DNA from 2 places in the Parendozoicomonas sp. 2304DJ65-17 genome. Region 1 is predicted to be linked to the other one. Evidence: riboswitches for the same ligand, from Rfam matches in the RefSeq annotation. Region 1 holds a riboswitch; the other holds the start of a gene.
The links. Region 1 has a riboswitch for thiamine pyrophosphate ahead of thiC (phosphomethylpyrimidine synthase ThiC). Riboswitches for the same ligand answer to the same signal wherever they lie in the genome.

Region 1 (4,213 bases):
CCGGTGCTTTCATGACCGCACTTGAAGGCAGGAAGTGCCCACTCTGTTTGGAAATTCTTTATCGACCAGTCACTGTTTGCGGTCAAGATGCCCATCGATTGTGTGAACCGTGCATGGATAATTATCTAAAGGCCAAACCAAAAGTGTGTCTTTCCCGCTGCAAACTGCCAGGAGAGCCTGAAAAGCAATACTTACGGGGAGATAGTGAATTGTTCTCCAGTATAAAAATTCACTGTCCCTTACATGAGAGCTGTACCGAGAATGTGTCTTTGGGTCAGCTTCAGAGTTATGAAGAAAAGCGCCGTGCAGAAGCCAAAAAAGAATACCCCACTGATAACCTAACCGAGAGTGACGTTAAAACTTACGCAGTAGATTTTTACTGGGAAGAAATGGGATTGAATGTATTGGAGGGAGCTTCCAAGGCTGTTCCTAATGCTGATCCAGATAATCATCTTAATGTTTGCCCATATCGCCCTATTGTTTGCCGGGGTTGTAAGAAAGCTGTTCCTGCGAATACCTATAACGACCATAAAAAAGCCGGTAATTGCTCGAAAGGAAGAACGTGTACAAGCTGTAGTAAAGGGCGTCTGGAAGGTGAAAGTGGTTTCCATGATGACCAGTGCATACCCGAAATGCTGAAAGGTGCAACAACATCAAAAGAGATTGACTATATGCACGATGTCATGTCGTTTGCGGCAGAATCCTATGAGCAGCAGAGCAAATGGCAGCGAGAGCTTACATCGGAATTACTGAGAGCCAAGTTAAAAGCTAAAGCAAAAGAGGAAGAGTTAAGAAGCACTATCTCTGAGTTGCAAGAGAAAAACCAAACACATGTGATGCTTCAGCGAGAGTACGAAGCTCAGGCAAGAACTCTGCAGGAACAGAACGAAAAATCTGCTCGTACAGCGCCACCTATGCGAAAGCGAAGTGGAATTCCTGTTTTTAATGCCGCTAGAGAAGCGATTAGTGGTGCAATGAAGCAGGCTGCGAAAGCTACCAAAAACGCGGGTGATAACACTCCAATGAAAGAGCTTTCTCAAAGTTTGAGTAATTCAAATGTTGGAAACTGTTTCAGAACGGTTAGCGGCATGAACTATCTCTCCAGTCAGAGTAAGTCCAATGAGGTTTTCCTCCACATTCACAATGCGGATGTTTTACCAAGAACCGGGGAAGAAGATGTTTCCTGGCGTAGTCTCTGCGGCGTGAGTTGTCATACATCTGTGTACCGGGATGATGACAATATCTATGTAGAATTTGGCTGGCAGGCCAATGATCAGCAGAAAGTCGGGCAGGCCCCGGATGCCGATATTATTGTTGAGGCGTTTCATGATGATCCTGCTCATTGCCGCAGAAGTTCTACTGAATTCAAATCGACCGACTCACAAACCCATATCCGTTCTAATGGTCATGGAAGGCGTTTTCTGGTTGCGACAATTCCTGTTCCCCGTGAAGGTGCAGTTGCTGCAGCTGAAAAAGAGCCAGAAGAGTTTATTGTGCGCTTGAAGGTTAAAAACTTTAAGGCAGTGGGTAGTGCCAGCCCCTCAACATCGAAAAGCAGCAAAAAGTAACAATCTGGTTTTGTTGACTTTTCATGAGGATCAATTGCTGTAAAGCAGCATAGGCACTTATACTGAGATCCGTTACTTGTCGGAGTGCCTGCAACTTTGTGTTTGCAGGCTGAGATTCCATTTTTAATGGGAAATCCGTAGAACCTGATCAGGTTAGAACCTGCGAAGGGAACAAGGATCGGCAGACACGACTCTTCTGCATATGGCTATTTACGTTAGCTGTTTTGCTTTTGAGTTATGTTTTTTAGTTTTGAGTCTGCCGTCTTCTACAATCCGGCAAGCAGTGTCCATTTTTCAAGAATATAAACAGGAACTGCTTCCATGGCTTGCAACCCGGATCACCTTCTTAAAGACGCCTGTCGTCCGTTTCCCTCTTCAAAGAAAGTTCATGTCACTGGCAGTCGGCCAGATATTCGTGTCGGAATGCGGGAAATTTCTCTATCCAATAGCCCGGAACGGTTTGGCGGCCAGCCTAATGAACCGGTCAGGGTTTACGATACGTCGGGGCCTTATACTGAGCCCGATTTTAACCATAACCTGAGAGAAGGTCTGGCACCTTTTCGCAAGCAATGGATTGAGGAGCGGGGTGATACTGAATTACTGGATAATCGCTCATCTTCTTTTGCCCGTTCCCGTGAGAATGACCTTCGTCTTGAGGAAGTACGTTTCACCAACCTGAAAACACCTCGAAAGGCCAAGTCTGGTAAAAATGTTTCGCAGATGTATTACGCCCGTCAGGGAATTATTACTCCTGAAATGGAATATATCGCAATACGGGAGAGTATGGGGCGAACTGATGGTGATGCCATCACCCCTGAGTTCGTTCGCAAAGAAGTGGCGGAAGGGCGAGCCATTATTCCTGCCAACATCAATCACCCGGAATCTGAACCGATGATTATTGGCCGGAATTTTCTGGTGAAGATCAACGCTAATATCGGCAACTCTCCAATCACTTCTTCGATTGAGGAAGAGGTGGAAAAGCTGCTGTGGTCGACCCGTTGGGGAGGCGACACGGTGATGGATCTATCTACCGGTAACAATATCCATGAAACCCGGGAGTGGATTATCCGCAACTCTCCGGTACCAATTGGTACCGTTCCTATCTATCAGGCTCTGGAAAAAGTGAAGGGCAAAATCAAAGACCTGAGCTGGGAAGTGATGCGGGATACCTTGATAGAACAGGCGGAGCAGGGCGTGGATTATTTTACTATTCACGCCGGTGTACTTCGGGAGCATGCTGCCAAAACCGCTAACCGGGTAACCGGTATTGTGTCCCGTGGTGGAGGCATACTGGCTCAGTGGTGTGAGATTCATAATCAAGAGAATTTCCTTTACACCCATTTTCGGGAAATCTGCGAAATTATGCAGGCCTATGATGTCAGTTTCTCTTTAGGTGATGGCTTACGTCCGGGTTGTACAGCGGATGCTAACGACGAAGCTCAGTTTGGTGAGCTGAGAACTTTAGGAGAGCTGACAAAAGTTGCCTGGGAATACGATGTGCAGGTAATGATTGAAGGCCCCGGTCATGTGCCAATGCATATGATTAAAGAAAATATGGAATTGCAGCTTGAATGCTGCCATGAAGCGCCTTTTTATACCTTGGGTCCGCTGATTACGGATATTGCTCCTGGTTATGATCACATCACTTCTGGCGTGGGTGCGGCAATGATTGGCTGGTATGGCTGCGCTTTGCTCTGTTACGTAACCCCCAAAGAGCATTTGGGGCTGCCAAACCGGGATGATGTTAAAGAAGGGTTGATCACCTACAAAATTGCTGCTCATGGTGCAGACCTGGCCAAAGGACACCCAGGTGCAAGAGTTCGTGATGATGCGCTATCAAAAGCGCGTTTTGAATTTCGCTGGGAAGATCAGTTTAACCTTGCTCTTGATCCGGAAACGGCCAAAGCCTACCACGATGAAACCCTGCCGCAGGATGGTGCCAAAGAGTCCGAGTTTTGCTCTATGTGTGGCCCGGATTTCTGCCCGATGCGGATGACCCGGGAGGTAAGGGAGTTGAGTGAAAAGGAAAGTGCTGAAAGCTGATGCTAAGGCGTTTTGTCATTTACAACAGGCGGTGTATTACACCTCCTGTTGTTTGGAAAGGTGATTGAAAACATGGTTTGCTAGTTTTTCCTTGGGCCAGCTTTCTAACTGAAGAATTTCTATATAAGGGTTGCCGCTGATAGATAACAACTCGCAAATTGCTGGCTCAGTTTTCAATCCGCTTCGTTTTAATGCTGTAATGCATTGTTGGAATTGTGTACCACCAACCTCAACTAATCGCTCCATAATTTTGTAATGGCGATATCCTGCCTGAGATTTTATTGCCAGAGACGTGCCGTAGATTTCAAATTCAAAATCTTTGAAGTAGAAGTTAGCAACTGTTCGCTCATTATTTGAACAAATGTAGGGAGCTTCGAATTCTGAAATCAGTTCCTTCAGATGCTTGGAGAACTCCACAGCATTTGTGTAGGAACAAATGATATCAATGTCACTTGTATCGGTGTCCAGACCAACCAGTATGGTGCTTACAACTTCCGGAGTGTAAGTCGAGAGTTTCTCCAGAATGCCACTATCAGTAATGGCCTTTTTGGCGCGCTCACTCTTTGAACTGTTCTCAATCATCATCAAAACTACTAAAGCAG
Region 2 (4,213 bases), on a different contig from region 1:
TGATCGGACCATCCGCCAATACAATCAACCCATCCAGAGGCGTCGTCACCAGTGAACCGGCCCAGGACAGTGGCAGCCCATCACTGGCGCCCTGGATCAGGCTTGGCTGGTAATATACCGCCAGATCAACATCTCCTGCCGCAACCAGTTTAGGCGGAAGGTCAGGGTCTGCTGGCTCCTGGATAGTGACCTTTACTCCAGTTTTATCAAAGTACCCCTTTTGATGGGCAATAATAATCGGGCCATGGTCTGGGTTCACAAACCATTCCAGCATCAGCTTTAACTCTTCCGGCTTCTGGGGAGCCGCCATTACCGCAAGCGGCATTATTAACCCCAGAACCAGTACTGCGAATTTTCTCATCATTTTGTTTTCTCTCTCAGATCAACCGCAAAATCAGTGAGCCGTGTTTTCCTGCCAGGGAATTAACCAGCGCAACAGGGAATCCGTCAGGTAATAGAGGCCAACGGAGCAGACAGCCAGAACAGTCAGTGCCGCAAACATTAAATCAACCCACAGTCGTGCATTCGCCTGTAGCATCAAATAGCCAAGCCCGGCACTGGAACCCACCCATTCCCCAACAACAGCACCTATAGGTGCCACAACTACCGCCACTCTTAATCCAGAAGCCAACGCTGGTAACGCCGCGGGCCAGCGAATGATTCGCAGAATAGACCAGGAGTTTCCGCCCATGGTATGGGCCAGATCCAGCCAACCCTGATGAGTATGGCGTAAGCCGTCATAACAGCAGGTGGCAACGGGGAAGAAGATAATCAGCACCGTCATCACCACTTTGGAGGCCATGCCATAACCAAACCAAAGCATTAAAACAGGAGCCAGGGCGAAGACAGGAATAGCCTGGGTAATCAGCAAAATTGGCAAGAGCCATGGACGCACTCTGGCGAAATAAACCAGCACCAAAGCCATTAATACCCCAAACAGAACCCCCAGAAACAACCCCATTAACATTTCTGAGAATGTGACCAATGTATGCTCAAGCAGTAATCCGGCATCTTCGATGATTCTGTCGAAAACAGCACCTGGCTCCGGAATGATATAAGGCGGAACATCAAATAGGCTAATAACGGCCTGCCAGAGCAATAGCAGGCCGGCTAATACCACCAGTGGTTTTAAAGAGTCTTTCATTGCTTGGCCTCCACTGGTATTTCTTCATGGCGAAGGCGATCCAGAAGTTGCCCCTGCAAAGACATAAGTTCACGATCTTCCAGCGACCGGGGAGTTCGCCCTGGGGGCGCGATGGGGTCTGTCAATTGCGCGGGCTGCCCGCGGAGATGATAAACATGGTGCCCCAAACGCAGAGCTTCCAGAGGGTCATGAGTAATCAATAACACAGTTCGCCCAGTGAGCAGTTCGCAGGAGAGATCCTGCAAATCAAGGCGAGTGATGGCATCCACAGCGGCAAAAGGTTCATCCATCAAAACAACCGGACGATCTTCCATCAAGGTACGAGCCAGAGCCACCCGCTGACGCTGACCACCCGAGAGGTTCTGGGGTAAAACTGAAGCTTTGTCGGCAAGACCTACCCGTTCCAGTACAGACAAAGCCCGTTCCAGTACATCATGGGCCAGTTTCTTTTTTCGAAATAATGAACGACTGCGCAATTGTTCGCCAACCGTTACATTCTCCAGCACGCTGGCCCAGGGAAGCAGTGAATCCTGCTGGGACATCCAGGCAATTCGGCCTTCCAATGGCAGGCTATCACCACAGATAACCTCGCCACTGGTAGAGATATTTCTTGCGTCGGTTAATCCCGCAATCATTCTCAATAGTGTGGTTTTGCCCACACCACTTCCACCCAAAAGGCAGGTCCAGCGACCGCCTTCCAAGGTTAAATTCAGATTTTCAAAAATCTGGTGATCACCATAGGCCAGCCCGGCACTACGGAGAGTGATATCAAACATAAAAGTCGGAAGCTCCGTCCGAAAGCGGAGGAAGCTGACAGGAAGGAATACCTTCAACACACGGTATCAGGTAGGGTGAAAGGCCTGTCGGTTTCCTACGCCAGCATTATCTGGTTCAGGTCTGTGGGTCTTTCTCAGCCACCCGGCTCTGCAAAGTCTGCGGGCAGCACCCCAACCAACGTGCAGCAATCTATAGGTTTTGGTTTTAAAAAGCACCTGTTTTTACTGCTAAGTACCTATTTTTTGACCTCAAACGTACGGACTCCTGCCTGAGAAGAAACAGCGAACACAATAAAGTCAGAACCTCAGTAGCGGGAGCCACAAGCCAGATACCGGTTTCACCGAGAATTTCAGGCAAAACCAGAAGCAACACACTTACCAGCACCATGCCCCGCAATAATGAAAGTGCTCCGGCATGGAATGGCTTCTCCATAGCGGTGAAGAACCCGGAAATCACGATATTGAGCCCGGTGAACAGAAATGCAGAACCGAAGATCAACAGAATATTTACTGAACGGTCTATCATCGCCCGTTCATTGAGGAACAGTGTCGCAATCTCATTCCCCCAGAACGACACCACCAGATAAGCCACCACACCACAGATAACAGATATTTTAATTGTTAGGGTAACAACAGCCCACAGTTCCCAGTTCTGACCACAGCCTCTTAAATAAGTGACGATTGGCTGCATACCCTGAGTTAAACCAATCATAGTCAGAATCATCAGGTTATTGACGTAACCCACCACACTGAATGCGGCCAGGTCTGCTGCACTTAGTCGGGACATAATCACTGTATTAAAGGCCAACAGAACAACACCAGCAGACACTTCGGTAATACAGTCAGGAATGCCAACTTTTATGAAACTCATCAACTCTCTGGCTGCAGGCATAACCCGCATAAAGCGAATGGTTCCCTTAGCACAGAAGAAATGGGTGATCAGTAAGCTGGCCTGCAGTATCTGGGCACTGCCCGTGGCAATTGCCGCGCCCCGCAACCCCATTCCCATACGGATCACCAGAATATAATCCAGCACAATATTTGTAAGAGCGGCGAGCAGAATGGCACACAGTTCCTTGCGGGGGAAACCGTCGAACTTAACAAATACCTCCATCGAATAAGACAACATGTAAAAGGTATTGAAGATCAGCAGGGTTCCGAGATATTCCGCAACAAGCCCGACCAGTTCTCCTTTAGCTCCCAGCAAGCGGGCAACAGTTTCAATATTGAAATAACTGATTAAACAAACAGAGGTACCCACAACAGTCAGCGTATAAAACGCCATGGAAAAAATTCTGCTGGAAGCCTGATTATCACCCTCACCCTTTTTGCAGCCGGCCATAGTTGCGGCGCCGATAGTGATGAGGATAGTAATCGCGTAAAGAACACTGATAAAAGGAAGGGTAAGGTTTACAGCAGCAAGAGCCTCTGGGCCAACACCCTGACCAACAAAAATACCATCCACCATGGTATAAAGCGCAAGAACCCAAACCGCCATGGTTGAAGGAAGTGCATAGCGGAAAAGGGTTCGGCCGGTGCCATCCCGGGCAAGGTCGATCGACTTGGACATGAATTTCCTGAAACTGATAAAGAGTGTTCGGGAATCAGAGTGTGAAAAAAGTGAAGAAAAACCTATTCCTAGAAACCATGACTTAGCTTCGGTTTAACGCAACCACTCTAATTTTAAAAACCTAACACTCATCATTCGGTCTCGAGAGTTTCAGTCAGGCTTTCATTTAATAACCAGTCACGGAATATCCCAGCATTTGGATGAAGGTACTGGTGAGATGGATAGGCCAGATAAAATGATTCCGAAGTTTTTACCCGGTAAGAGAGCGGTGCTACCAGCCGCCCATCCTCAAGCATGGATTCCACCAGCGACGTGCGGCCAAGAGCAATACCCTGCCCGTGAATAGCCATTTCCAGAGCGGTAATCAGTGTATCGAATTGCATGCCTGGTGTTTTCTCACAGGGTTCGTGACCAATTTCCCGGAACCAGTAGCCCCAGCCTTCTTCATAGCCAATCACATGTAACAGAGTATGTTCAGCCAGCTGTTCAGGAGTGGTAGGGAGTTCAATATGTTCTGCGAGTTTCGGACTGCAAACTGGCAACAGCTCATCATCTGTCAGCCGATCAGCTTTCAGGCCCGGCCATTGTCCCTTGCCATAACGAATCTCCATATCCGCTTCTTTGTCCTGTTCTTTAACCCAGATATTACTGGTAAAGCGGATGCCGATATCCGGATAGAGTTTTCGAAAACGCTCCATTCGGGGGGCCAGCCAGGTAGTAAAA

Region 2: another riboswitch for thiamine pyrophosphate. It lies ahead of ACY2RR_RS11590 (ABC transporter ATP-binding protein); the one in region 1 lies ahead of thiC (phosphomethylpyrimidine synthase ThiC).

The regions. Positions count from the first base shown of each region.
Region 1 is NZ_JBYVJV010000011.1:50,242-54,454, reverse strand. Features, by position in the region: gene ACY2RR_RS21175 (hypothetical protein) at 1-1,568, shown strand, start outside; TPP riboswitch at 1,639-1,756, shown strand; gene thiC (phosphomethylpyrimidine synthase ThiC) at 1,890-3,611, shown strand; gene ACY2RR_RS21165 (DUF4269 domain-containing protein) at 3,648-4,196, opposite strand.
Region 2 is NZ_JBYVJV010000003.1:504,191-508,403, forward strand. Features, by position in the region: gene ACY2RR_RS11580 (ABC transporter substrate-binding protein) at 1-364, opposite strand, end outside; gene ACY2RR_RS11585 (ABC transporter permease) at 395-1,144, opposite strand; gene ACY2RR_RS11590 (ABC transporter ATP-binding protein) at 1,141-1,920, opposite strand; TPP riboswitch at 1,996-2,104, opposite strand; gene ACY2RR_RS11595 (MATE family efflux transporter) at 2,126-3,490, opposite strand; gene gcvA (transcriptional regulator GcvA) at 3,622-4,213, opposite strand, start outside.